DNA from 2 places in the Pseudoalteromonas shioyasakiensis genome. Region 1 is predicted to be linked to the other one. Evidence: predicted binding sites of a transcription regulator. Region 1 holds the regulator's gene; the other holds the start of a gene.
The links. Region 1 encodes FliA, which starts transcription of late flagellar genes. Its sites were predicted from a motif close to CTAAAGNTNNNNNNNNNNNNGCCGATA; they were not measured.
Positions count from the first base shown of each region.

Region 1 (14,077 bases):
GAAATTCTATCTTGGATGTTTCTAGGGCTTACTTGTACATTAATTATTATTGCTGCTATTGACGCTCCTTATCAAAGCCATAAACATCACAAAGAGTTAAAAATGACCTTACAAGAGGTAAAAGACGAATTTAAAAACTCTGAGGGTGATCCGCAAATAAAAGCGCGTATTCGTAGAACTCAACGTGAAATGTCGCAAAGGCGGATGATGCAAGACGTGCCTGATGCCGATGTGATCGTAACCAACCCGACCCACTATTCTGTAGCACTAAAATACGATACAGCTAAAGCTGGAGCGCCTATTGTTCTTGCCAAAGGCGTGGACGAGCTTGCTATGCAAATTCGTAAAGTAGGCAAGGGTAATGACGTGCCAATTGTTGAATCACCCATGCTTACACGTGCGCTGTATCACACCACCGATGTTGGCCATCAAATACCCGATCAGCTATTCACTGCCGTTGCGCAAGTGCTGGCTTATGTTTTCCAGTTAAAACGCTTCCAAAAAGGGCGCGGTAAACGCCCTGTACCACTTAATAAAAAGCTCCCAATACCCGATGCCTACAAATACTAAACAGTAAATTTATAACTTGGAATAGTTATTGCAAATTCCGTGTAGTGTCAATTTTTTGAAATTGTTGAATTATGGAATTTAAAGCGGTATTACAACAACTTAACAGAGATAAAAAAGAGTATGCGAAGGGTATCGGCACGCCGTTAATGGTACTTGCTGCGCTGGGCATGGTGATTTTACCCCTGCCGCCATTTCTTTTAGATATTCTATTTTCGTTTAATATCGCGTTAGCACTGGTGGTGTTACTAGTTACTGTTTACACCATGAAACCACTTGAATTTGGTATGTTCCCTGCGGTTCTACTAATTGCAACCATCATGCGCTTAGCACTGAATGTCGCCAGTACCCGTGTGGTATTGCTAGAAGGTCATAACGGTGGAGATGCAGCCGGTAAAGTTATCGAGGCCTTTGGCTCGGTGGTTATCGGCGGTAACTATGCAGTTGGTTTAGTGGTCTTCCTAATTTTAATCATTATTAACTTTGTGGTTATCACCAAAGGTGCTGGCCGTATTTCTGAAGTATCAGCTCGCTTTACTCTTGATGCAATGCCAGGTAAACAAATGGCGATTGATGCTGACTTAAACGCCGGTTTCATCAGTGCAGAACAAGCCCGTGAACGTCGTGAAGAAGTTACTCGTGAAGCCGATTTCTATGGTTCAATGGATGGTGCAAGTAAGTTCGTAAAAGGCGATGCGATAGCGGGTATCGTTATTCTCGTGATTAATATCGTTGGTGGTTTATTTGTTGGTATGATCCAACATGATTTATCGTTCAGCCGTGCGATGGAAGTGTACACCTTGCTAACCATTGGTGATGGTCTAGTTGCACAGCTACCTTCACTATTACTGTCAATCGGTACCGCAATCGTTGTTACCCGTCAAAATGAATCGCACAATATGGGCGATCAAGTTAAGACACAGCTAGGTAACGAAAAATCACTTTATATTGCATCGGGTATTTTGATCATCATGGGTCTTGTACCAGGTATGCCGCATATTGCATTTTTAAGCTTAGGTGCATTACTCGGTTACCTTGCTTATTTCACACAACAACAAAAAGCCAAAGCAGAAGCCGAAAAAGCAGAGCAAGAAGCAAATGGTGGTGCACCAGGTACAGGTGTTGCCAACAAACAAGAACAAAAAGAACTGGGTTGGGATGATGTTCAGCAAGTTGATGTTATTGGTTTAGAAGTGGGTTATCGCTTAATTCCACTTGTTGACCAATCTCAAGGTGGTGAACTGTTAAATCGTATTAAAGGTGTGCGTAAGAAGCTTTCTCAGGAACTTGGTTTCTTGGTACCTCCTGTGCATATTCGCGATAATTTAGAGCTCGACCCTAACGCTTACAGAATTACTATGATGGGTGTTTCGAGCGGTGAGGGTGAGCTTAAGCATGGTGATGAGTTAGCGATTAATCCGGGCCAAGTATTTGGTCCAATCAAAGGGGTTGCCACTACAGACCCTGCATTTGGATTAGATGCGGTGTGGATCAAACCTGACCAAAAAGATGAAGCTCAATCACTTGGCTATACCGTCGTTGATTCTGCAACTGTGGTTGCAACTCATATCAGCCAGTTACTTACTAACAGTGCTGCTTTACTACTTGGTCATGAAGAAGTTCAAAACTTACTAGATATGTTAGCGAAGAGTCATCCACGTCTTGTTGAAGGACTGGTTCCTGACGTATTACCACTCACTACTATCGTAAAAGTGCTACAAAACTTACTCAATGAAGGGGTGGCAATTCGCGATATGCGCTCGATTGTTCAAACCCTTGTTGAGTATGGCCCACGTAGCCAAGACCCAGATTTACTAACGGCTGCAGTGCGAATTTCACTGCGCAGACTAATCGTTCAAGACGCTGTTGGTATGTCTTCTGAGATCCCTGTCATAACCTTGGCGCCTGAGTTGGAACAGATGTTGCATCAGTCACTTCAGAATGCGGGTGACGAAGGTGCCGGAATAGAGCCAAGCCTTGCAGAGCGACTTCAACAATCATTGAATGAAGCGCATCAAAACCAAGAAATGGCCGGTGAACCTTCGATACTGTTAACGTCAGGAATGTTAAGAACTGTGTTATCTCGCTTCGTTAAGTACACCATCCCAGGTTTAAGGGTGATGTCTTACCAAGAGGTACCAGACGAAAGACAGATTAAGATTGTCAGCTCAGTAGGCCAACAATAGGATAGTAAAGGGGTTGAACCATGAAAATTAAACGTTTTTTTGCTAAAGATATGCGCACAGCACTGAAAGAAGTGAAAGATGAACTAGGTGTTGATGCGGTTATTATGTCGAACAAAAAGCTTGCTAACGGCGTTGAAATCGTTGCAGCTGTTGATTACGACAAAGCAGCCCCGAAAGCCGAAGCTAAACCAGCCGTGGCACAATCAGCACCTGCTCCAGAGCATAACTTTGTTAAACCTGAGCCAATGCGTGCTAAACCTGAGCCGCAAGCGAAAGTTGCTGATAGCCTACAAGCGTTACTTGAGCGTCAAGCCCCACGCCCTCGTTCGCCAGAGCTTGCGTCAATGTTTAGTCAATCTGGTATTGATACGAGTGAACACTATCAACCAAAAGAGCCAAGCTTTGAGCAGCAACAGCCTGAATATAAGCAAGCTCCTCGTTATCAACAGCAAGCAGCACCTCGTGTACAAACTCAAGCACATAGCTTAGGTTTTGATGACGACTTAGATTCTGGTTTTGATGATTTAGATTCACTAGCCGAGCACCAAAACTCAGCACCTGCTAATCAATCAGAAATGACGACCATGCGCGAAGAAATGAATGCGATTCGTCAATTACTTGAACACCAAGTATCTGGCCTAATGCAACAAGATATGGCACGCCGCGATCCGACTCGTGCATGTATGATTGACCGCTTAGCAGGTATGGGCATTGAACGTGATGTTGCTGAGCAAATGGCGTGTTTCATTCCTGACGACGTATCACGTCAACAAGCGTGGCAAGCACTTCTGCAAATGGTTGAAAACCAAATGCATACAACGAATAACGAAATCCTGCGTCAAGGTGGTGTATTCGCATTAGTGGGTCCAACAGGCGTTGGTAAAACAACCACAGTTGCAAAATTAGCTGCACTGGGTGCACAAAAATATGGTGCTGATAAAGTGGCGTTGATCACCACTGATACCTACAGAATTGGTGCCTACGAACAATTGGCTACTTATGGTCGTATTATTGGCTGTGGTGTTAAGCAGGTAAAAGATGCGAATGAATTAGCTGAAGTGTTATACCATTTACGTAATAAGCGTCTAGTATTAATAGACACAGCGGGTATGAGCCAACGTGATTTACGTTTAACTGAGCAGTTAAATACCCTAATGCGTAATCAGCGTGTTGATATTCGTAGTTATTTAGTATTAAGTGCTACAGCACAGATAAATGTGTTGCAAGAAACCGTAAGACACTTTAAAAAGGTTCACCTAAGTGGCTGTATCTTCACTAAATTGGATGAATCTTTAAGTTTAGGTGAGATTATTAGCATAGCGATTCAAAATCGCCTGCCAATAGGGTATCTTACTAACGGTCAGCGCGTTCCTGAGGATATTCGCGTAGCGAATGCTGAAAAACTAGTGAAAAAAGCTGAACAATTGTATTTAAAACGAGCAAAAGCACAACATTCAAGACGTCAAGCAGTAGCGTCGAACACAGTAGGGATGTATGATTAACACAGTATTAGATCAAGCAAGCGGCCTGCGCAAAATGAATCAAAATAATAATAGTGGCGTTAAAGTTATCGCTGTTACTGGCGGTAAAGGTGGAGTGGGTAAAACCAACGTTTCACTCAATACCGCAATCGCATTAGGTCAGCAAGGAAATCGTGTATTAGTATTAGATGCCGATTTAGGTTTGGCAAACTGTGACGTAATGCTTGGCCTTCGTGTTGAACGTAATTTATCTCATGTTTTGTCAGGCGAGTGTGAGCTTGACGAAATTCTTGTTGAAGGCCCTGCGGGCATCAAAATTGTACCAGCGACGTCTGGTTCACAAAGTATGGTTGAATTAACGCCATCTGAGCATGCAGGCCTTATTCGCGCTTTTAGCGAGTTAAACACCGAGTTTGATATATTAATTGTTGATACCGCCGCAGGTATTTCTGACATGGTATTAAGCTTTTCTCGTGCAGCCCAAGACGTTGTTGTGGTTGTATGCGATGAACCTACCTCAATTACTGATGCTTACGCACTTATTAAAGTGCTTAGCCGTGAGCATGGCGTATATAAATTTAAAATTGTTGCCAATATGGTGCGCAGTTTGCGTGAAGGGCAAGAATTATTTGCTAAACTTTCAAAAGTAACGGATCGTTTTTTAGATGTTTCAATGGAGTTGGTAGCAACCATTCCTTATGACGAGAACATGCGTAAATCTACGCGACGTCAAAAGGTGATTGTTGAATTATTCCCGAACTCTCCGGCAGCGGTGGCGTTTAAAACATTAGCAACAAAAGCAGTTAAGTGGCCGATCCCTAATCAACCGTCTGGCCATTTAGAATTTTTTATTGAAAAACTAGTAAACGGCTAACTATGACAACATCGGTGAATAAAGCGATGGGATATCAATCAGCACAGAATTTAAATGCGATTGTCGAAAAACATGCCTCTTTAGTCAAAAAAGTGGCATGCCATCTAATTGCTCGTTTACCTGCCAGTGTGCAACTCGATGATTTAATTCAATCAGGCATGATAGGCCTAATTGAAGCGTCAAAAAACTTTGATGCTAGCAAAGGTGCTAGTTTCGAAACCTTCGCTGGAATTCGTATTCGTGGTGCGATGTTAGACGAAATTCGTAGAGGTGACTGGGCGCCACGCTCTGTTCACCGAAATGCCCGCCTTGTGGCTGAAACCATTTCCGAATTAGAAAGCTCTTTAAATCGTGAGCCCAAAGATACTGAAGTCGCTGAAAAACTTGATATTACGCTAGATGAGTACCATCATATTCTACATGATGTAAATTCGAGTAAAGTATTAGGTATTGAAGATTTAGGTGTAGATGAAGACGTTATCACACCAGTAGGTCAGGATTTAGGACTAGACAAACCGTTTAATAACGTTAAAAATGAGCGGTTTAACCAGTCTCTATTAACGGCTATCCAATCGTTACCAGAAAGAGATGCTCTCGTTTTGTCTTTGTACTACAACGACGAAATGAACTTAAAAGAAATAGGACACATACTCGATGTTAGCGAGTCGCGTGTGAGTCAAATACATGGTCAGGCGATGATTAAGCTCAAAGCAAAAATCAATGACTGGATTAATTAGTAGTAAGTAAATAAAGGTTCAAACCTCACCGGAGGATGTTTTGGATAAAAACATGAAAATTCTTGTTGTTGATGATTTTTCTACAATGAGACGTATCATTAAAAATCTATTAAGGGATTTAGGTTTTACCAATGTGCAGGAAGCTGACGACGGTTCAACAGCATTGCCAATGCTACAAAATCAAGAATTTGATTTTGTTGTAACAGATTGGAACATGCCTGGTATGCAAGGTATTGATTTGTTACGTGCAATTCGTGCTGATGATAGCCTTAAGCATATTCCTGTTTTAATGGTGACAGCTGAAGCGAAAAAAGAACAAATTGTTGCTGCTGCTCAAGCAGGTGTAAATGGCTATATCGTTAAACCATTCACTGCTGCGACACTTAAAACCAAATTGGAAAAAGTGTTTGAACGTCTAGGTTAATCTAAGGGGAGAGGCTTATGTCAGCACTTGCTGCGCCTCAAATAAGTTTAGAGCAAGCTCGTCAACTTGTTGAGTATCTTGAAAATGGTGAACAAGAAAAAGCGGATAAGCTCATTCTTGACGCTGCATCAAAAGAACAATCAGAGTTGTTTGCTGAAGTCGGCAAATTGACGCGTCAGCTTCATGAAGCATTAAAAAACTTTGACCTAGATACTCGTCTCACTGATTTAACTACCGAAGCGATCCCAGACGCTAAGCAGCGCTTAAATTATGTTATGGAAATGACAGAAAGCGCCGCCAATAAAACCATGGATGCGGTTGAAGCAAGTTTACCAATAGCGCAACAACTTGCTGATGAAATTGCCGCAATCAAACCTACGTGGGATCGTTTAATGAACCGAGAAATTGAACTCGGTGAATTTAAATCGTTATGTCATAGCTTAGATAAGTTCATGAATAACTCGCATACCAAAACCGATGAGCTCCAAGGTTTGATGACTAATGTGCTGATGGCGCAGGATTATCAGGATTTAACCGGACAAGTTATTCGCCGTGTTATTGAGTTGGTGCGAGAGGTAGAAGACAGTTTAATTAATCTCTTAACTGTGTTTGGCAGTCAAGAAGATGGTCATCAACAACAAGAAAAACAGGCCATAGAAAAAGCACCTGCAACAAGTGACACACTAGCAGGTCCTGAAGGGCCAATTATTGATAAAGAGTCTCGCGATGATGTTGTCTCAGGACAAGATGAAGTCGATGATCTATTATCAAGCCTGGGCTTCTAAGAGGAGAGTAGCTGCATGAGCTTTGAAGTCGATGAAGATATATTACAGGATTTCCTTGTTGAAGCAGGAGAAATCTTAGAGCTTTTGTCAGAGCAATTAGTCGAGCTTGAAAACAACCCAGAAGACAAAGATCTATTAAACGCCATTTTTAGAGGCTTCCATACTGTTAAAGGTGGTGCAGGCTTCTTAAGTATGACTGAACTTGTAGATGCGTGTCATGGTGCAGAGAATGTTTTCGATTTATTACGCCAAGGTCTGCGCAGTGTAACACCAGAACTAATGGACGTAATTTTACAGGCTCTCGACACTATCAACGAAATGTTCGCTACGATTCAAAATCGCGAACAGCCAGAGCCTGCAGACCCAGCCCTATTAGAAGTCCTTCATAAATTAAGTCAGCCACCGACTGCAGAAGAGCTTGCAGGTGAAGATTTATCTGTAGCAGACGTTGTTGCAGTTGCACCTGAAGAACCCGCAGTTGAAGAGCCAGTTGTTGATACGCCTGAAGTCACAGCAGAAACAACAACAGACAACATCGATGAAGATGACCCATTTGCGTTTGATATGTTATTTGATGGCGGCGGTCTTGCAGATAGCAACGCTGAGTCACAAAATATTGACGAAATCACCGAAGACGAATTTGAAAGCCTACTAGATGAACTTCATGGTAAAGGCCAAGGCCCAGCAGCACCTGCTGCAGATACTGTAAGCAATGACAGTGACGATATTACCGATGATGAATTTGACAGCTTATTAGACGAACTGCATGGCGTTGGTAACTTTGGTGAAGTAAAACAAGATACTCCTGCTCAGTCTGAAGCTACAAAGCCTGCACAGGCTGCTCCTCAGGCGTCTGCAGCAGAACCTTCAAGCAATGACTCAGACGATGAAATTAGCGATGACGAGTTTGAAGCACTGCTTGATGAATTACATGGTAAAGGTACTGCTCCTCAGTCTTTAGAAACGACTGCGCCAGAAAAAGCGCCTGAACCACCAAAAGCAGAACCTGCAAAACCAGCACAGCCTGCAGTATCAAAACCGGCACCTGCGCCTAAACCTGCTGCCGCAGCGCCTAAACCGGCTCCAGCACCTGCAAAAGCACCAGAAAAATCGCCTGCTGCTTCTGCTGCACCGAAAAAAGCGCCACCACCACAGGCAGAAACAACGGTACGTGTTGATACTAAACGTCTCGATGAAATCATGAATATGGTGGGTGAGCTGGTATTGGTCCGAAACCGCTTAGTGAGCCTTGCTAATAACAGCAATAGCGAGTCAATGGGTAAAGCCATCTCTAACCTAGATGTGGTAACCGCAGACTTGCAAGGCGCGGTGATGAAAACCCGGATGCAGCCAATTAAGAAAGTATTTGGCCGTTTCCCACGGGTTGTTCGTGACTTAGCCCGTAGCTTGAAAAAAGATATTAACCTGCAGCTAGTTGGTGAAGAAACCGATTTAGATAAAAACCTTGTTGAAGCACTTGCTGATCCATTGGTGCACTTAGTGCGTAACTCTGTTGACCATGGTATTGAAATGCCAGACGTGCGTGAAGCCGCAGGTAAACCACGTACAGGTACCGTAACGCTTTCGGCATCACAAGAAGGTGATCACATCCTACTAACCATTCGTGATGATGGTGCAGGTATGGATGCTGAGAAACTGAAAAAAATCGCAATTAGCAAAGGTGTGATTGATCACGACCAAGCAAGTCGCTTGTCGGATACCGAAGCGTACAACTTAATCTTTGCACCAGGTTTCTCAACCAAAGAAGAAATCTCTGACATCTCAGGCCGTGGTGTCGGCATGGATGTTGTTAAAACTAAAATCACTCAGTTAAATGGCTCGGTTAATATTCAGTCTGAGCTGGGTGTAGGTACTGCACTTGAAATCAAGGTGCCATTAACACTTGCTATCTTACCGACCTTAATGGTTGTTGTGGGTGAGCAAACCTTCGCATTACCACTTGCTGGTGTTAGCGAAATTTTCCACCTTGATTTAACTAAAACTAACGTAGTTGATGGCCAACTGACAATTATTGTACGTGAAAAAGCGATCCCGCTTTTCTATTTACAACATTGGTTAGTAAAAGGTGCTAACCGCCAAGAGCGTAAAGCAGAAGGTCACGTGGTTATTGTACAAATAGGTACTAAGCAAGTGGGCTTTGTAGTTGACTCGTTAATAGGTCAAGAGGAAGTTGTTATTAAACCTTTAGATGCCTTATTACAAGGCACACCAGGTATGGCAGGTGCGACAATTACTTCTGATGGTGGGATTGCACTGATCCTCGATGTGCCTAGCATGCTTAAACACTACGTTGGCTAATAATAAATAATAAAGTGTAGCATTTAGCTGCACTTTGAATGATATAAAACAAGAGAGTGCCAATGGCAGTCAAAGTATTAGTTGTTGATGATTCAAGCTTTTTTCGTCGCCGTGTCAGCGAAATTTTAGAGCAAGACAGCAATATTCAAGTGATTGGTTTTGCCGTAAACGGTCGTGAAGCGGTAGATAAAGCCCGTGAATTAAAACCTGATGTAATTACTATGGATGTTGAAATGCCGGTTCTTGATGGCATTAGTGCCGTGAAAGAAATAATGGCAGCAATACCAACTCCTATTTTAATGTTCTCATCACTCACCCGTGATGGTGCAACTGCAACCCTAGATGCACTTGATGCTGGGGCGCTAGATTTTTTACCGAAAAAGTTCGAAGACATTGCGCGCAACAATGAAGATGCAATCGCGCTTTTACAAAATAAAGTAAAAGAAATTGGTCGCCGTCGCCTTTCTCGTTTTTCGCGCCCAGCATCTATTTCGCGACCAACTCCGGCTCCTGCACCAAGGAGCAGTAGCACTGCAAATACGAGTAGCGGTATTGTTCAACCTGATCGCAGCTTTAGCCGTCCAGCTCCTGCTAGTTCGCCTGCCGCATCGTCTTCGAGTACGAGTAACATTCGCGCTTCGGGCAAGCAATATCAGTTAGTTGCTATTGGCACATCAACCGGTGGGCCTGTAGCGCTACAAACAATTTTAACTCAGCTGCCAGCTAACTTTCCGCATCCTATTTTGCTTATTCAGCATATGCCAGCTGCGTTTACACCTGCTTTTGCTGCACGCCTTAATGGCTTATGCAGAATCAATGTGAAAGAAGCGCAAAATGGTGACCGTTTAGTGCCTGGTACCGCTTATTTAGCGCCAGGTGGTCAACAAATGCTAATAGAAGGACGAGGCGGCTCTCGCACACTGCGTGTGTTTGAAGACGACAGTCCGCGTATTACTTACAAACCGAGCGTTGATGTCACCTTTGCTAGTGCTGCAAAAACCTTTGGTGGTGATGTGCTAGCTGTAGTTTTAACGGGCATGGGCGCAGATGGCCGTGATGGTGCGCGTATGCTTAAGCAAGTCGGTGCTACTATTTGGGCGCAAGATGAAAAAACCAGTGTGGTGTATGGTATGCCACAAGCTGTTGCAAATGCGGGGCTAGCGAGCGAGAGCTTAGCACTCACTGATGTTGCAGCTCGCCTAACGCGTGAGACTGGCTGTGGATAAGCTATCTTTTCTTGGCTTAATTGTCGCGATAAGTGCCATCGCCTTTGGTTATGCATTAGAGGGCGGGGTTGTTTCTGCACTGTTTAATGGTCCTGCGCTTATCATCGTACTCGGTGGTACGCTTGGGGCTGTGATGCTTCAAACCCCTGCAAGTGTTTTTACTAAAACACTGAAGATCAGTCATTGGGTGTTCTTTCCGCCGTATCACGATATTGATGCAGCCATTGAACAAGTAAAGCGTTGGTCACACAAAGCACGCCAAGAAGGATACTTAGCCCTTGAGTCTGATGCGCTGTCGCATTCAGACCCGTATGCGGCAAAAGGCTTGAGTCTACTTGTTGATGGGGTTGATGAGCAAAAGCTTAGAGATACCCTTGAAATTGATTTAATGCTTGAGCGCGAGCGCTTACTTGAGGTAAGCCGAGTTTACGAAGCCATGGGCGGTTATAGCCCTACAATTGGTATTCTAGGTGCGGTACTCGGTTTGATTCAGGCTATGCAATTTATCACCGATCCTGAAAAACTGGGTGCCGGTGTGGCTACTGCGTTTATCGCTACTATTTACGGTGTTGGTTTAGCTAACTTATTATTCTTGCCGATGGCGAATAAACTTAAGCAACAAGTTGAGCAAAAAATGCTGTATCATGAACTACTTGCTGAAGGCATTATTGCTATTTCGCAAGGTGAAAGCCCACTAAATATCGAACTAAAACTTGAGGCGTACCGTGTAGAGCGCCCAAGCTTAGTTGACGAGTAATTTATTATGATGCGCCGTCGTCTGCGTCATAACACGTCAAAAAACCAACATACTGAACGCTGGCTTGTCTCTTATGCCGATTACATGACCATCATGTTTGCTTTTTTTGTGGTCATGTATGCTATCGCAATTAGTAAAAATGAAGACTTTCAGATTCTCTCAGACTCACTGGAGCAGGTGTTCGAAAAATCAGCTCGTCAGCAACAACAGGTTGGCACTGGGGTTAACGGCACAGGCATATTAACTGACAGAGTTAGTCCTGAGAACGACATTCTATACGGTGAGAGCATTCGTAAAGATGAGCAGGGTCCTGAATTACTCGATGGACAAAGCGAAACCAGCAATATTGAGAAAAAACATCTCGGCAAGCCTCTCGACAGCTTACTTACTAAATTACAGTCTGCGCTTATTGATGAAATTCGTGATGGCGAAGCGAGTTTAGAGCTTCACCAAGATTGGCTTATCATCGAATTAAGTTCAGGTATGTTATTTTCATCGGGCAGTGCTGTTGCACAGCAGCGTGCCAAGCAAGTTGTTGGTTTAGTGAAAGATATTATCGCGCCGGTTGATAACTACATTCGCGTGCGTGGTTATACCGATAACGAAGGTATTCGTAATGAGATGTTTCGCTCAAATTGGGAGCTATCTGTAGCGCGGGCTACATCCGTACTGGTTGAGCTTGAGAGTTTAGGCATTAACCCTGCGCGTATGGCTATTGAAGGTTACGGTCAGTATTCGCCCTTCGCAAGTAATGACACTGAGCAAGGCCGCGCAGAAAACCGCAAAGTGGTTGTTGCATTGTCTAAATATGGTTTACCGCCAAAAGAGCCAGAAAATACTGAACAAGAGTCACAAAACCAACCGCAACAGACGACAGAAATTGAGTTGCCAAGCGATGACAACAGCATTAAAGTGATTCAATTACCACATGGTGGCATTAGGATTACCACGCGCAATGAACAATAATAAGGTGTGATGTGAAAGTTTGGACCGTAGCGAATCAAAAAGGTGGGGTAGGGAAAACCACCACAGCCGTTAGCCTTGCTGGTATTCTCGCTTTACAAGGAAAACGCGTGTTACTTATTGACACCGATCCGCACGCATCATTGACTTATTATTTTGGTATAGATTCAGAAGACTTAGAAGTTAGCGTGTATGATATCTTTGCGCGCGGCAATAACATGGCCAGTGAAGAAATTTTACAGGCTCTATGTCCATCAACACTTGAAAACCTTGATATCTTACCTGCGACGATGGCAATCGCGACGCTTGATAGAAGCATGGGCAATAAAAATGGTATGGGCTTAATACTAAAAAAAGCACTGGCCAAAATTAGTGACCATTATGACTATGCAATTATTGATTGCCCGCCTGTTTTAGGGGTTTTGATGGTCAATGCTCTTGCAGCTAGTGAGCGAATTTTAGTGCCAGTACAAACAGAGTTTCTGGCCTTAAAAGGGCTTGATCGTATGATGCGTACGATGGAGTTGATGCAAACATCGCAAGCAAAACAGTACCAATATACAATTATTCCTACAATGTACGATAAACGTACTAAAGCATCACTTGAAGCTTACAAGACTCTGCAGGATAATTACAAAGATAAAGTATGGTCAGGCGTGGTTCCTGTCGATACAAAGTTTAGAGATGCTAGTTTAGCACAACAAGTGCCGATTCAATTTTGCCCGCGTTCGCGTGGGGTATTTGCCTATCGCGCGCTGCTTGATTACTTAGTTGCACAAGGTTAAAGATGAGTAAGCATTTATTTGCCAATGAAAAAGTGATGACCCAATATTTGGGCGCTTTGTTGTGTGAAGATGAGCCTACAGACCAAAATCTTGAGCCAGTCGCAAAGCTGCTGGAGCAGGTTAAAGAGCCTGAAACTAAGACGGAAGAAAAGCTGACAGACGTTCAGCTTACTCCAGAACCTGTTTTACCACCCCCAGAACCGACTAAAGAGCTTGAGAAAACCGAGAACCAAGCTAATATCAAAGATATAGTCACAGAACCTAAAGCTGAACTGGTTGCAAAAACCTCGTCTGATCGTCAAGAAGACTATTTTGATGGTGAATTTCAGGCATTATTCTTTGAGGTTGCAGGGTTAACGCTTGCTGTACCGTTAAAAGCATTAGGGGGAATTCATCAGCTGGCTGAGGTTAACCAATTATTTGGTAAACCTAAATGGTTTAAAGGTGTAATGCTAAACCGTGAAGAAAAACTAAATGTTGTTGATACTGCACGTTGGGTTATGCCAGAAAAGTATGATGAAAAATTAGAACAATCATTAGATTATCAGTATTTAATCACCTTAGGTGACAGTCAATGGGGATTATTGGCTGAAAAGCTCGTAAATAATATTACGCTTCGTAAAGAAGATGTAAAATGGCGAGCAAAATCAGGTAAGCGGCCTTGGCTTGCAGGTGTTATCAAAGAGAAAATGTGCGCCTTGATTGACGTTGAAAATTTAAATCAATTGCTAGAGCAGGGCTTAGACAGCCGTGAGCAGTAACTATTTTTACGGAGTAATAGCATGAGTGAAGAAAGACTACTGTCAGCAAATAAAAACGCTGATAGCAACGATGAAGTGTTACAGTGGGTAACCTTTAAACTTGAAGAAGAAACGTACGGCATTAACGTAATGCAAGTACAAGAAGTACTTCGCTATACCGAAATTGCTCCTGTACCAGGTGCGCCTTCTTATGTATTAGGTATTATTAACCT
Region 1 is NZ_CP077770.1:2,710,246-2,724,322, reverse strand. It holds gene flhB (flagellar biosynthesis protein FlhB) at 1-570, shown strand, start outside; gene flhA (flagellar biosynthesis protein FlhA) at 642-2,753, shown strand; gene flhF (flagellar biosynthesis protein FlhF) at 2,774-4,255, shown strand; gene KQP93_RS12640 (MinD/ParA family ATP-binding protein) at 4,248-5,108, shown strand; gene KQP93_RS12635 (RNA polymerase sigma factor FliA) at 5,135-5,845, shown strand; gene cheY (chemotaxis response regulator CheY) at 5,886-6,269, shown strand; gene KQP93_RS12625 (protein phosphatase CheZ) at 6,287-7,054, shown strand; gene KQP93_RS12620 (chemotaxis protein CheA) at 7,070-9,373, shown strand; gene KQP93_RS12615 (protein-glutamate methylesterase/protein-glutamine glutaminase) at 9,436-10,599, shown strand; gene KQP93_RS12610 (flagellar motor protein) at 10,592-11,356, shown strand; gene KQP93_RS12605 (flagellar motor protein MotB) at 11,363-12,322, shown strand; gene KQP93_RS12600 (ParA family protein) at 12,334-13,104, shown strand; gene KQP93_RS12595 (chemotaxis protein CheW) at 13,107-13,865, shown strand; gene KQP93_RS12590 (chemotaxis protein CheW) at 13,887-14,077, shown strand, end outside.

Region 2 (15,764 bases), 230 kb from region 1:
TGAGCTTGCTAAGCAAGGCCGTTTTACCACGACGCCAAACCCGAATGTTGGCTGTGTTTTGGTTAAAAATGGCGAAATAGTCGGTGAAGGGTTTCATCAATTAGCTGGGCAGGGGCATGCTGAAGTGAATGCCTTGGCTGTAGCTGGCGACAACGCGAAAGGCGCCACTGCATATGTGACTTTAGAGCCTTGTAGTCATTATGGACGCACTCCACCTTGTGCCGAAGGTTTAAAAGCTGCAGGTGTAAGCAAAGTGATTGCTGCTATGGTTGACCCAAACCCTGCGGTGAGTGGTCGTGGCCTACAGATTTTAGCTGACGCAGGTATTAGCGTGGCATCTAGTTTACTTGAACAACAAGCGCGCGATTTAAATAAAGGTTTTTTAAAGCGTATGGAGTCTGGATTGCCATATGTAACTTGTAAAATGGCATGTAGTTTAGATGGTAAAACCGCGCTAAATAACGGCCAAAGTAAATGGATAACAGGCCCCAAAGCGCGCCAAGATGTGCAAGCATTTCGTGCGCAAAGCTGTGCTATCTTAACCGGTGCAGACACCGTTATTACTGATAATGCCAAACTTAATGTCCGTGTTGATGAGTTGCCATTTACCATGCCAACCTCGTTGCCTTTGCGCCAACCAACCCGAATCATTATTGACTCACAAAACAGGTTAACGCCTGACCTTGCGTTATTCAGCATCGAGAGCCCGGTGATAATTTTTACCACTTCGCTTGATAATCACACCAAGTGGCCTCACTTTGTTAAACACGAAGTGGTGCCAACAAATAACAATAAAGTTGATTTATCGGCGGTTTTAAGGCGTCTTGCTGAACTACAATTTAATCATATTTGGCTCGAAGCAGGTGCAACCCTTGCTGGCGTGTTTGCTGAGCAAGATTTAATTGACGAATACATTGTTTATATTGCCCCAAAGTTAATAGGTGATATGGGCAAAAGCTTACTAAACTTTGCAGAAGTTACCATGATGAGTGATATCACTGAACTGACCTTTACTGATACAGTGATGATTGGCGACGATATTCGCTTAACAGCGATAAAAGCAAAGCAAGCCACAGACATTGAAAATAAAGAGTAGCACTATGTTTACTGGAATTATTGAAGCAACAGGTAAAATTGTTGAACTAACACAAAAGCAAGGTGATCTAGCTATTCGTATTCAAAGCCCTAATTTGGATATGAAAGACGTCAAGCTCGGTGACAGTATTGCCACCAATGGTGTGTGTTTAACGGTTGTCGCTAAACATAGCGATGGTTTTAGTGCTGACTTATCAAACGAAACAATCAGCTTAACTGGGTTTGCACATTATAAAAAAGGTCAAACAGTTAACCTCGAAAAAGCCATGCAACCGGTTTCTCGTTTAGGTGGCCACTTAGTGTCAGGCCATGTTGATGGTATTGCGACTGTCGAAAGTATTAGCCCCAATGCTCGTGCAACCGAGTACTGGTTAAGCACAGACAATGATTTAATGAAGTACATTCCGTACAAAGGTTCGGTGTGTATTGATGGCATTAGCTTAACCGTCAACGAGGTTGAGCAAAATCGCTTTAAGCTGACGATTGTTCCGCATACAGCAGAGCAAACAACGATTGCAGAATTTCAGGTGGGGACTCAGGTGAACTTAGAAGTTGACCAGATTGCTCGCTATTTAGAGCGCCTAATTAAAGGGGCTGAACAACCTTCCCGTTCAGACATATCAATGAGCTTGCTAGCACAAGCTGGCTTTATTAAATAAGCACAGATACGTCACTATTAATCATACTCTCATGGGCACATTATGAATTTACACAGCGCACAAGAAATTATCGATGACATTAAAGCCGGTAAAATGGTTATTTTAATGGACGATGAAGACCGAGAAAATGAAGGCGATTTAATCATCGCAGCAGAGCATATCAGTGCTGATGCCATCAATTTTATGGCAACACACGGCCGTGGTTTAATTTGTTTAACAATGACACAAGAGCGTTGTCAGCAGTTAGAATTACCACTTATGGTGAAAAATAACGGTGCTGCTTTTTCAACTAACTTCACTATGTCGATTGAAGCGGCGAAAGGTGTAACTACAGGTATTTCAGCGGCTGACCGTGCACGTACCGTTCAAGCTGCAATTGCTAAAGGTGCCGTACCGAGCGACATCGTTCAGCCTGGGCATATTTTCCCAATTATGGCGCAGCCTGGTGGCGTGTTAACACGTGCAGGTCATACTGAAGCAGGTTGTGATTTAGCGCGTTTAGCGGGTCTTGAGGCGTCATCTGTGATTGTTGAAATCTTAAACCCAGATGGCACCATGGCCCGTCGTCCAGATCTTGAAGTATTTGCTAAAGAGCATGACTTAAAGATTGGCACCATTGCAGATTTAATCGAATACCGAAACCTAAACGAAACCACCATTGAGCGCGTTGCTAAATGTAAACTGCCAACAGATCACGGTGAGTTTGATTTAGTGACCTACAAAGACACCATTGATGGTCAGCTTCACTATGTTTTACAAAAAGGTGAAGTATCGAAAGACGAACCACCGTTAGTACGTGTTCACTTACAAAGCACCTTTAACGATATTCTATTATCAGATAGAAGTGCTGATCGTAGCTGGGGCTTATCAGATGCTATGGCTTATATCGCTGAGCACAACGGTGTGCTGGTTATCTTGGGTAAACAAGAGTCAACAGAAGACCTAGAAGCAACCGTTAAAGCCTTTGCCGCTGAAGATGCTGGCGAAAATGTCAGTCATCGTAAATTCCAAGGTACATCGCGTACTGTGGGTGTGGGCTCGCAGATTTTGGCTGATTTAGGTATTGAAAAGATGCGCTTAATGAGCCGTCCTAAGAAGTACCATGCGTTATCTGGTTTCCACTTAGAAGTGGTTGACTACGTTGAGCCTCGCTCTTAATTAGGGAAAACAGATTTACTAGGCTACTTTTATATTTTTGTGGTATTATGCGCCGTAATTTTTGCGCAATCGCAACCGCTTAAACTTATTTTTTAGGGTTATTAAATGAAAATTATTGAAGGTAACAAATACGCACCGGGCAAAAAATTTGCCATTGTCATTTCTCGCTTTAATGACTTTATTGGTAGCAGCCTATTAGCAGGTGCTGTTGATGAGCTTAAGCGCACAGGTGGCGTATCTGAAGACGACATTACCGTTGTTTACGTACCAGGTGCCGTTGAATTACCTTTAGCAGCGAAACGCGTTGCAGCAAAGAAAGAACACGATGCAATCATCGCTTTAGGCGTAGTGATCAGAGGTGGTACACCACACTTTGATTTAGTCGCTGGCGAATCAAACAAAGGTCTTGCGCAAGTATCTCTTGAGTATGATATCCCGGTTGCATTTGGCGTATTAACCACTGAAAGCATTGAGCAAGCAATTGAGCGCGCAGGTACCAAAATGGGTAACAAAGGCGGCGAAGCTGCTTTAGGTGCGCTTGAAATGGTTAATGTGTTAGACAAAATTTAAGTTTAAGGAATCTCTGTGAAACCAGCAGCAAGACGTAAAGCACGTATCTTAGCACTTCAAGCCGTATACTCTTGGCAGTTAAGCGGTAACCCAATTGCTGATATTGAACAGCAAATGTTAATTGAAAATGATGTGACTAAGATCGACGTCGAATATTTCAAAGACCTAGCACGCGGTGTTGTTGTTAACTGTAAGCAATTAGATGAAATCGTTGCACCACATTTAGCACGCCCAGCTGATGAGTTAGACATGGTCGAAAAAGCAATTTTACGTCTGTCTGGCTATGAGCTGAAATTCCGTGAAGACGTACCTTACAAAGTGGCAATCAATGAAGGCATTGAGCTTGCTAAGATGTTTGGTGCTGAAGACAGCCATAAGTTTGTCAACGGTGTACTTGATAAAGCAGTGAAAGAACTGCGTAAGTAAGTAACCCCGTAAAGGAGAGCCGGCTTGGGCCGGCTTTTTTGTGTATGAAGGAATTTGAACTAATCAATCGTTACTTTAAGGGGCGAGGCATTATTCGCCGTGATGTGAACCTAGGTATTGGTGACGATTGTGCCTTAGTAACTGTGCCTGAAAACTGTCAATTGGCGGTAACAACAGACACCTTAGTTGCGGGCGTACACTTTTTTGATGACATCTCTGCGCGTGCCCTTGGGCATCGAGCGTTAGCTGTTAACTTAAGTGATCTTGCGGCAATGGGCGCTGAACCTACGTGGATTTCGGTAGGCCTAACTTTGCCTGAAGCAAATATAGAGTGGCTTGAAGAGTTCACTGAAGGCATGCATGAAATTGCAGAGTACTTCAATGTGCAAATCATTGGTGGTGATACCACTCAAGGCCCTTTAACTATTACGATTTGTGCTAAAGGCATCGTGCCTGAAGGCAAAGCACTGCGCCGTAGCGGTGCTAAAGTTGGCGATTGGATTTATGTAACTGGTCCATTAGGTGATGCTGGTGTAGCCATTGAAGCCCGTAAACAAGGCCTCGATATCGCCCCTGAACACTTAAGCTATTTAAATAATCGCTTTGATTATCCGACACCACGTGTTGCAGCTGGTCAGGTTCTGCGAGGCGCTGCCTCTGCAGCAATTGATATTTCCGATGGCTTATTAGCTGACTTGGGCCATATTTTAGCGCTATCGCAAGTTAGTGCGGTGATCAATGTTGATAAAGTGCCTGTTTCTGATGCATTAAATTCGTCTATTCCACGTGCAGAGCAATTTGACTACATCTTAAATTATGGTGACGACTACGAGTTGCTGTTTACTGTGCCAGAAAGCAATAAAAGCATGGTTGATATGAAACTGCGCCAATATGGTGTTGAAGCAAGTTGTGTGGGTCAAATTAAAAGTGGCGAAGGTGAGATTGAGCTATTACTTGATGGTGAGCAATTTAATTATCAAGGTAAGGGCTTTCAGCATTTTACGAAGGAGCCGGTTTGAGCAGTAACCGATTATTCAATTTAAAACGCCCACACCAATTTTTTGGTTTGGGTTTTGGCTTAGGGCTTGCCCCTAAAGCACCTGGCACCTTTGGTACCTTTGCTGCCTTGCCATTTATTTTCACCACGATGTACTTTCCGCTGTGGTTACAGATTGTGTTTGCCATCGTGATCAGCGTGTTTGGTATTTGGGCGTGTGGTAAAACAGCAGATGACTTAGGGGTACATGATCATCCAGCCATTGTTTGGGATGAAGTTGCTGGTTATTATATCACCATGATTGGTGCTGCACTGAGTTGGCAGTCACTGTTGGTTGGTTTTTTATTGTTCCGCTTTTTTGATATCGCTAAACCAGGCCCTATCCGAATTCTAGATAGACGTTTACACGGTGGCTTGGGCATCATGGCTGATGATATTTTAGCAGGTATATTTTCATTAATTTGTGTTCAAGCCTTGTTTAAAGCAGGCTATTTGCCTTTTTAAACGATGAGTTAAGTGTTACTTGGTGGCAAGTATATGATGCGATTTCTAGTTGTCTGTTTGTTGATGCTTTGCAGCACGCCTGCGTTTGCATCTATTACTGACTATGTCGTCAAACAGTGGAACATCCAAAATGGCTTGCCATCGCAATCTTTAAAAAGCATTGCTCAAGATGAGCAAGGTTATATGTGGCTGGGTACTCAGTTTGGCTTAAGCCGCTTTGATGGTAACACCTTCACTAACTTCAATACGCAAAACAGCGATTTCCTACCAAGTAATGGTATTAATAAGCTCTTAGTTGATAGTACTGGGTTACTTTGGGTTGGTACCAAAAATGGCTTGGTAACACTTGATCCTAAAACCATGATGTCGCAAACCTTTAACGTTAAAGGTCCGGTTCGCGATATTCTTGAAGACTCCAAAGGCAGTATTTGGATTGCAGCGAATGGCCTTTATTACGTTGCTCGAAATCAAGTCACACTCAATCAAAACTCAGCTTTAATTGTGCCGGTATCTAATGCCACTGCAATTACGCAAATTGTGGGTTCAGTGAGCCAAATGGCGTTGTCGCCAGAAGGCATTTGGCTGGTCAATGAGCGTCATTTATTGCGTTTAACCAATACCTCTTCTGACTTTGCAAAGTTACGATTAGAGCTCACTGCCAAAGTTTCATTACCTGAGCGTTTAGCGCAAACCATTATTCATGACATGGCTTGGCTTGAAGGAAACTTATACCTTGCCTCAGAGCTTGGTGCTTACTTTCTTGATTTAGATGACGAGCTGCGTCCATTCCCACTGCCAAATGCCAGTAATTCTGCCGTTTATAAGTTTATGAGCGACTCTGATGGGGCGCTCTGGATTTCGACCTATGGCCGACTGTTATTTCGTGATAACTCAGGGGATTGGCAATGGGTTGAGCCAAGCCAGCTCGATCAAAGCATTTGGTTTGCTGATATTTTCCGTGACAATCAAAATAACATTTGGCTGGCAAGCTTCAGTGAAGGTTTATGGCTTGCTCATGAAGGGCGCATTGAACGTCACTCCGCTATTTCAAATATGACCGAAGCGGTGATGGCGATTAGCCAAGCACCTGATGGCAAATTATGGGTGGCTAACCGCAGCGGTGTTGGCTACTTCGATTACAACAAGAATTTTGTAAATCAAATTCCGAGTAACCAGTTTGGTCGAGCAGCAGTGCACGACTTACAATTTGATGGTGACCGTTTATACATCGCAACAGGCCGCGGTGTGTTTTATTACGAAAACCAAAACTTATACACGGTGCCGGGGCGAGCACTACGCGATAACCCAGTATTCGCAATTAGCCGTTCTAGCAAAGGCGGTTTTTGGCTCGGTACTGGCCGTGGTATGTATCGCTTAAGCTACGGTGGTTTAACACCTTTTGCATACAATGCCTTCTTAAGCAGTAAATTTATTACCTATGTTCATGATGAGCAAAACTTTGGCTTAATTGGCACGAGTAAAGGGGCTTATTACTTTACCGACCGCGGTATTGAAAAAATTGGCGACCAAACTAGCTTAGAAAGTGCTTACGTTACCAGTATTTTGAATATTGAAGGGGTGGGGATATTAATTGGCTCACTTAACGATGGTTTATTTTATCGCAGTACCAAGGGCCAGTGGCGTCAGTTAGATGCGACCGATGGTCTGCCGTATGGTTCTATTTTTAGTCTTGTTTACGATAAGCAATTAAAACGTATCTGGGTCAGTACCATGAAAGGTGTATACCGCATGCCGGTAGAGCAGTTTGGTACTGATATTGAGAGCTTAAAAGTCGAACAAGTGATCTCATCGTTTGACCGTCAACTTGATGGTAAAGCCAGTCAGTGTTGTGCTGGCCTTGGCCATGATGCTGTAGCAGACACCGGTAACTCTATTTGGTATCCAAGCCTACAAGGTGTGGTAGAAATCCCAAAGAGCGTTGAGCTTTTTGGTGTTCAAGCTCTTAAGCCTCGTATTGAAAGTTTGATCACGCCACTTCGTCATTTAAGTACCGCAACTTTAGGCAGTAAGCCAGAGCTACATATTGATGAACGCGATGTAACGTTAAAATACACTGCGATTGATTATTATGCCCCTTCAAGTATCGAGTTCCGTTACCGTTTAAGTGGCTTAGACAGTGACTGGCGTTATGCCAATACTCGTCGTGAGGCAATCTATACCAACTTACCGCCGGGTTCGTTTTTATTCCAACTTGAAGCAAAGCGCCGTGGTGAAGATTGGCAAAAAGCACGTCGTACTGAGTACAGTTTTGTAGTGCCGCGTCGTTTTGATGAGACTATTTATTTTAGACTCTTGATCACCAGTAGCTTTATTTTACTTTTCTACCTTGTATTTTGGGTATTTAGAGCGCAAGAGAAACGTAAGCAATTAGCCCTTGAAAGCTTAGTAACAGAACGTACCGTAGAGCTTCGAGAAGCCAACGATAAGCTTAATCAAGTGAATTCACAGCTTAAGCTAGTAAGTCACTCAGATGAGCTTACAGGCCTACGTAGTCGCCGCTTCTTGTTTGATCAGCTCCCTAAAGATATCGAACACTTCCAGCGTAACTCGCAGTCATTGCAAGCGCAGGGTAAGTCGCTAGTGCTATTGATAATTAACTTTGATAACTTCAGTCGCATTAATGATGCATATGGCCCGCTTGCTGGTGATAGCTGTTTACAGCAAATGGCGACTTTACTAAATAGTCGAACTCAAGGTTCTGACTATGTTGCACGCTGGAGTGGCGATGAGTTTTTACTCTTACTACGTGATTTCAAACGCACAGCAATAGACAATTATGTGGCCGATTTATGTGAAGCAATTGCAGCAAACCCATTTAGATTACCGAATGGAGAATCGACCACGATTACCGCGTCGGTTGGCTGGTCTTTCTATCCATTACCTTTATTAGGTGGCCAAGTTATTGGCTGGGAAACCTCAGTTAACCTTGCTGATATCGCCCTGCATCAAGTTAAAAAGCGCGGTGGCGATGGCGTTGCTAACATTACCTTTGACGAGCAATTAGATGCCTTTGAGTTCGAGCAAAGCCACAATGTTGATCAGCAGCTCAGTGCACTACAAGCTAATGGTTTAGCCGATATTAAAATTTGGATGCGCTAGCGTTTCTATTGGTATTAAAAAAGGAGCCTTAAGGCTCCTTTTTAGTGAATGCTGTTTGGCTTAAGCCATGAACTCTTTGATGCTAGTTAAGATACCATTAGCATCTAAGCCCATTTCGGCGTGCATTTCGTCTTGTGTGCCATGCTTAATGAATTCATCTGGAATACCTAAGTTTAAGATAGTCACATCGGCTTTGATTGCAGCTAAGTATTCATTTACAGCAGAACCTGCACCGCCAGCAATGGCGTTGTCTTCTAGGGTAACAATGACATCATGGCTGCCAAGTAACTCACTAATAGCATCAGTATCAAGAGGCTTAATAAAGCGCATATCAATGACTGTTGCGTTAAGCTCATCAGCAGCTACTTTAGCGTTCTCTAACAGCGTACCAAACGACAAAATTGCCACTTTATTACCTTGTTTGATACTACGCGCTTTACCAATTTCAATCGCGCTCATTGTTGATTCAACCTCACAATTGCCGGCACTACCACGCGGGTAACGAACAGCGACAGGTTGATTGCATTGATAGCCAGTGTAAAGCATTTGGCGGCACTCGTTAGTGTCGCTAGGTGCCATGATAACCATGTTAGGAATACAGCGCATAAAGCTTAAGTCATAGGCGCCTTGGTGAGTTTCACCATCAGCGCCAACAATACCAGCACGGTCAATAGCAAATAAAACTGGTAAGTTTTGTAATGCTACATCGTGGATAAGTTGGTCGAACGCACGTTGTAAAAAGCTTGAATAAATAGCAACAACAGGCTTCAACCCTTCACAAGCAAGGCCAGCTGCAAGCGTTACAGCATGTTGCTCAGCAATTGCTACATCAAAGTATTGCGCTGGGTACTCTTTAGAAAAGCGTACCATGCCAGAACCCTCACGCATCGCAGGGGTTATTGCCATTAGCTTGTCGTCTTGAGCTGCCATATCGCATAACCAGTCACCAAACACATTTGAGAATGTGGCAGCGTCAGGTTTAGATTTTGGTAATTTTGACATGCTAGGATCAAATTTTGGTACGCCGTGGTAACCAATTGGATCTGCTTCGGCAGGCTTATAACCTTTACCTTTTTGCGTTTTAATATGTAGTAATTGCGGGCCTTTAAGGTTACGCATATTACGTAAGGTATCAACCATCATATTAACATCATGACCATCAATTGGGCCGATGTAATTAAGGCCTAACTCTTCAAAGAAAGTGCCCGGAATGACCATACCTTTTAAGTGTTCTTCCATTCGGCTGGCAAGCTCTTTCACTGGCGGTAAACCAGAAAGAAGCTTTTTACTGCCTTCACGAATATTGGTGTAGAAGCTGCCAGATAAAATGCGGGCAAAGTGATTGTTTAGTGCACCTACGTTTTCTGAAATCGACATTTCATTATCGTTTAAGATAATTAACACGTTAGGGTTAACATCACCCATGTGATTCATCGCTTCAAATGCCATACCTGCTGTGATCGCACCATCGCCAATAACAGCAACAGTTTTACGATCTTTACCTTCTTTTTCTGCTGCAATGGCCATACCTAGGGCTGCCGAAATAGAAGTGCTCGAATGGCCAACACTGAAAGTATCGTAAGGGCTTTCATCACGGAATGGAAAAGGGTGCAAACCGTCTTTTTGACGAATAGTATGCATTTGGTCACGACGACCCGTTAAGATTTTGTGCGGGTATGCTTGATGACCCACATCCCATACTAAACGATCTTCAGGAGTGTTATAAACATAATGCAGCGCAACGGTTAGCTCAACAGTGCCTAAACCTGATGCTAGATGACCACTACTTTGCGAAACTGAGTTAAGTAGGTATTCGCGTAACTCTTTACTAAACGCAGGTAACTTGTCTTGCGCTAAATCACGCAGCTGTGCTGGTTCGTCAACCAAACTTAATAATGGATACTTGCTACTATCAAGTGTCATGATTTTTTATACATCCTTCGCTAACCAGAGTGCATTATAGCCCATTGCTGCTCTGATTTTTTAGTTATTTTGTCTTTCTTTTTTAGGCACTAATAATTACGTTCAACGATATAGCTAGCAAGGCTTGCCAGTTCGCTGGTATCGTAATCAATTGCCCCAAGAGCTTGATGAGCTTGAGCTAGTAAATCTTGTGCTTTTTGCTTTGCGCCAGCCATACCTAGTAAAGCAGGGTATGTTGCTTTATTAGCCGCAATATCTGAACCTTGTGGCTTACCTAATGTTTCAGTATCAGCTTCTACATCAAGGATATCGTCTTGTACCTGAAAAGCCAGTCCTATTGCTTGGCCAAATAGGTTTAATTGCGCGAGAGTATGTTCATCACAGCTTTTTGCACTCAATGCACCGAGTGTAATAGCACAATTAAGCAAGGCGCCCGTTTTTAGCTGATGAATGCGCTCTAACTGCGCAACTGAAATTTCTTTATCGGTCGCTTCAATATCCAGTGCTTGTCCACCTACCATACCTTCAATACCTGAGGCTTTGCTTAACGAGGCAATCATTTTTACTTGCTGGCTCGCAGGAACGGCAAATTGATGGTTGGCAATTAAATCAAATGCCAGCGTTTGTAATGCATCGCCCGCAAGTATGGCTTGCGCTTCGCCATAAACAATATGACAGGTAGGGCGGCCACGTCTTAAGTCATCATCGTCCATTGCTGGTAAGTCATCATGAACTAAAGAATAGCTGTGAATGCACTCAATAGCGGCGGCAAGAATATCAAGATCGGCTTTGTCTGCGCCCATCATTCGACCCGTTGCATATACAAGGTAAGGGCGTAAGCGCTTACCACCATTTAAAACACCGTAATGGGTGGCTTCTTTGATGGTTTTTTCGGTATTAAGAGGTTGTTCGAAATAGCGATTTAAATGTGCTTCTACGTCTTCACGAGCGCGTTGTAATTGTTCTTTTAATTGCACTTAATTAGTCCAAGTTTGAATCAAAATTGCTAAGAGGCGCTTGGCTATCGTTACCCATTAAAATGGCAACCTTTTGTTCGGCTTGTTGTAACTTACCAGATGAAGCATTTGCTAGCGCAATGCCGCGTTCAAATTGTTTTAGTGATTGTTCTAGAGACAATTCACCTTGCTCCATTTGTGCAACAATGTGAGATAATTCATCCAGCGCTTCTTCAAAGCTTAAGTTTTCTGGTTTCTTTGTTGCCATTGTGGCCTCGATAGCTGTTAGAAAGTGAGGCCAATTTTAGGGGGAATGCTAAACTAGGTCAAAGAATGATGTGTTTTTTTACGCATAATCCATTTTCAATATGCTATTTTTACGGTTTTAGATACAGCTTAAACTTGTAGCTTAAAAATCTTACATTAAAATAAAATTAATTCATTTAATGATTTAAGTATTTCAACTGCTTGCCGATAAGCAGTTAATAATAAAAATTTGATACCTGAGGGTGTCGTGTAATTGTTCCTCTGGAGGGGTATGTGGATTTAGCAACCATAATAGGTATTCTTGGTGCCATAGGCTTAATTGCTATGTCGATGGTGTTAAGTAGTGACGGCCAAGTTGCAATGTTTTACAACACGCCTTCGGTGGTCATTGTATTTGGTGGTTCGATTTTTATCGTATTATCGAATTTCACTATGGGGCAATTTTTGGGCATAGGTAAAGTCGCTGCGAAAGCCTTTATGTTCAAAATCGAATCTCCAGAAGAATTAATTGAAAAAGCAGTAGAATTAGCTGATTCAGCACGTAAAGGTGGTTTCCTAGCATTAGAAGAAGCCGAAATCCCCAACGGTTTTATGCGTAAAGGGGTTGATATGCTAGTGGATGGTCATGATGCTGATGTTGTTCGTGCCACACTACAAAAAGACATTTCTCTTACAGCTAACCGTCATGAACTAGGGGCAGGGTTATTCAAATCACTTGCCGATATCGCTCCAGCGATGGGCATGATCGGTACGCTAATCGGTCTTGTTGCTATGTTATCAAACATGGATGACCCAAAGGCAATCGGCCCAGCAATGGCGGTTGCACTTTTAACTACTCTCTATGGTGCGTTTTTAGCTAACGTTGTTGCTATTCCAATTCAGGTAAAACTAGAGCTTCGTAAAGACGAGGAAGCGCTTAATCAACGTTTAATTCTCGATGCGGTACTAGGTATTCAAGATGGTCAAAACCCGAAAGTAATTGAAGGTATCTTGAAAAACTACTTAGCCGAATCAAAACGTAAAGTTGATACCGAGGAGTAGGGTATGTCAGATGAAGAGTGCAAATGCCCACCACCGGGTTTACCCGCCTGGATGGGAACCTTCGCAGATTTAATGTCATTATTAATGTGCTTCTTTGTACTCTTGCTTGCTTTCTCAGAAATGGACGTACTGAAGTTTAAGCAAATTGCCGGCTCTATGAAGTTTGCTTTCGGTGTACAAAATAAAATTGAAGTAAAAGATATTCCAAAAGGGACCTCGGTCATTGCCATGGAGTTCACTCCGGGTAAACCAGAACCCACTCCTATTGAAACGATTCAACAACAAACCGTAGAAATGACGCAACAAATGCTTGAGTTTCAAGCTGGCGACGAAAGCTCCGCCGGTGGTCGACAAGAACAGCGCGGTAATAAACGTGGTGGTGAATCGCAAAGTACGGCTCAGCAACAAGCGTTAGAGCAGTCAATTTCAGCAGCTGATCAAGAACAAACAAATGAACTTGTGAAGAAAATTGCTCAGCAACTAGAACAGCAAATTATGGATGGTGCAATTGAGCTCGAGTCATTAGGCCAGCAAATTATTATTCGCATTCGTGAGAATGGTTCGTTCCCATCTGGCAGTGCTTTTTTGCAACCAAAATTTAAACCTATTATTCGTGATATTGCTACGCTGTTAAAAGATGTGCCGGGTGAAATAACTGTGTCAGGGCACACTGATGACTTCCAAGTATCGAATGAGCTTTATACTAATAATTGGGATTTATCATCAAAGCGTGCGGTGGCAGTTGCCAGTGAAATGGAAAAAGCGCCCGGTTTTGATAAGTCTCGTATGATGGTTGTAGGTCACGCAGAGACAAGGCCTCTTGTACCGAATGTGACCGATGAAGATCGTAAGCGAAATCGCCGTGTTGAAATCTCTATCATGCAAGGCAAGGCACACGAATCTGACCCTATTGATGTAAGGCAATAAATCAATTAAAGTGAAACTTCATTAACACATGTAATGGAGTATAAAAATGAAAAAAGTTGATAAATATAGCTATATGCCAGGTAATGGTGATGGCGGTGATGATGATAAAACTGATTAAGGCGCTACATTTTGCCTGATTGGTTTGTTGAAATTAGAGTTATCTTAAGCAATAGCTGGGTGTTCATTTTGAGCCCAGCTATTATTATTTTTTATCTTCGTAAAGATTGGCCTGCTTTTTATTTTTCTGTCATTACTGCTGCTTTTTTCCTTTATGGGACTCTTATCTATTCTGCTTTAAAAGAATTTGATGACATCTATATCTGGCGCTATGTCGTCTGGGCTTTTAATGATATTGCTTGGATGGCTGTCATTGCTTACTTGGGTATTAAAGATAAAGTCTACTTATGGCAAAGTGTTTTGGGGCAGTTGGTTGTGATAATGGCGCCCATTTTGCAATTGTTCCGTTTAGTTGACCGTCACCTTTGGGATTTGTCATATAGCACTTATATGTATAAGACCCTTCTACCGCTAATCAATATTGGTACTGTGGTCGTCTGTTACCTACCACTTATCTACCTCTTTACTCGACGAAGCCAGCAAGCTTAAGCATTTCTTCATTAAAAATCCTGTGCTAGACTACTGTTTATAAAAACAGTATTTAGTGTTGCGTTATGAAACTTTACATTGCCGAAAAACCATCCTTGGCGCGAGCCATTGCAGATGCATTGCCAAAACCACAAAAAAAGCATGATGGATATATAGAGCTAGGTAATGGAGATTGTGTCTCTTGGTGTATTGGTCATTTGCTTGAGCAAGCAGAACCTGATGACTACGATGCAAGTTTTAAAAAGTGGCGGTTTGAGCATTTACCTATCGTGCCTGAACTGTGGCAATTAAAACCTAAATCAAAAACACGTAAACAACTCACAGTATTAAAAAAGCTCATTAAGCAGGCTAGTACAATAGTTCATGCCGGCGACCCAGATAGGGAAGGCCAGCTATTGGTTGATGAAGTGATCGAACAGGTTAAACTTAGCCAAGCTAAAAAACAGCAAATTCAACGACTCTTGATCAGCGACTTAAACTTAAGTGCAGTTAAAAAAGCGCTGAATAATTTAAAGTCGAATCGCGAATTTATTCCATTGAGCGTATCTGCCTTAGCTCGCTCACGTGCTGATTGGTTATTTGGCATGAATTTAACTCGGGCTTATACGCTTGCTGGGCAAAAAGCTGGATTTGGTAATGTGTTATCAGTAGGTCGTGTCCAAACACCTATTTTAGGTTTAGTTGTAAATCGTGATAATGAAATAGCGAACTTTGTAGCAAAACCTTTTTATGAAGTATTAGCTCATCTTGAAACAGATCAGCAGCAAACTTTTGCTGCTAAATGGCAGCCAAGTAAAGCATGTGAACCGTATCAAGATGAAGAAGGGCGGGTATTACATAGAGGGCTTGCTGAAAATGTTGTGTCACGCATAACTAATCAACCAGCGAAAGTAGTTGAGCTTGAACAAAAGCAAAAAAAGCAACAAGCGCCACTGCCTTATAATTTGTCGGCTTTACAAATTGATGCGGCAAAGGCGTTTTCAATGCCAGCACAAAAGGTGCTCGATACCTGTCAAAGTTTATATGAGCGCCATAAGTTAATTACGTATCCTCGTTCAGATAACCGCTATTTACCAAAAGATCATCATAAAGATGCCGCGAGTATTATTGCCGCCATCGCAAATAATGAAGGTCAAGCAAGTGAAGCTTGCAAGCAAGCTGATACCAGCAAGCGGAGTAAGTGTTTTAATGACAGCAAGGTTGCAGCTCACCACGCTATTGTTCCTACCGAAAAACAACTTCGCTCAGCATCATTAAGTAGTGATGAACAAAAAATCTATCGGTTGATCTGTCGTCATTACTTAATTCAGTTTTATCCAGACTATGTTTTTAATGAAACCAAAGTAACGGTCGAAATTGCGGGTGGTTTTTTTAAAGCTGCTGCTAAGCAAGATGTTAGCCTAGGCTTTAAAACACTGATGGGCAAAACAGAGTTAAATGATGAGCAAACCTTACCTGCTCTTGAAAAAGGCCTGCCGCTGCATTGTAATCAAGGTGAAGTGGTAGACAAAATGA
Region 2 is NZ_CP077770.1:2,944,320-2,960,083, reverse strand. It holds gene ribD (bifunctional diaminohydroxyphosphoribosylaminopyrimidine deaminase/5-amino-6-(5-phosphoribosylamino)uracil reductase RibD) at 1-1,096, shown strand, start outside; gene KQP93_RS13775 (riboflavin synthase) at 1,101-1,754, shown strand; gene ribBA (bifunctional 3,4-dihydroxy-2-butanone-4-phosphate synthase/GTP cyclohydrolase II) at 1,797-2,912, shown strand; gene ribH (6,7-dimethyl-8-ribityllumazine synthase) at 3,018-3,482, shown strand; gene nusB (transcription antitermination factor NusB) at 3,498-3,908, shown strand; gene thiL (thiamine-phosphate kinase) at 3,953-4,927, shown strand; gene KQP93_RS13750 (phosphatidylglycerophosphatase A family protein) at 4,924-5,409, shown strand; gene KQP93_RS13745 (ligand-binding sensor domain-containing diguanylate cyclase) at 5,443-8,529, shown strand; gene dxs (1-deoxy-D-xylulose-5-phosphate synthase) at 8,590-10,452, opposite strand; gene ispA ((2E,6E)-farnesyl diphosphate synthase) at 10,542-11,429, opposite strand; gene xseB (exodeoxyribonuclease VII small subunit) at 11,434-11,676, opposite strand; gene pomA (flagellar motor protein PomA) at 11,949-12,716, shown strand; gene KQP93_RS13720 (flagellar motor protein MotB) at 12,720-13,643, shown strand; gene KQP93_RS13715 (hypothetical protein) at 13,773-14,249, shown strand; gene KQP93_RS13710 (DNA topoisomerase III) at 14,315-15,764, shown strand, end outside.
Region 2: pomA (flagellar motor protein PomA) is a predicted target of FliA. The motif match lies at 11,859-11,885, and genes of this name have one in related genera.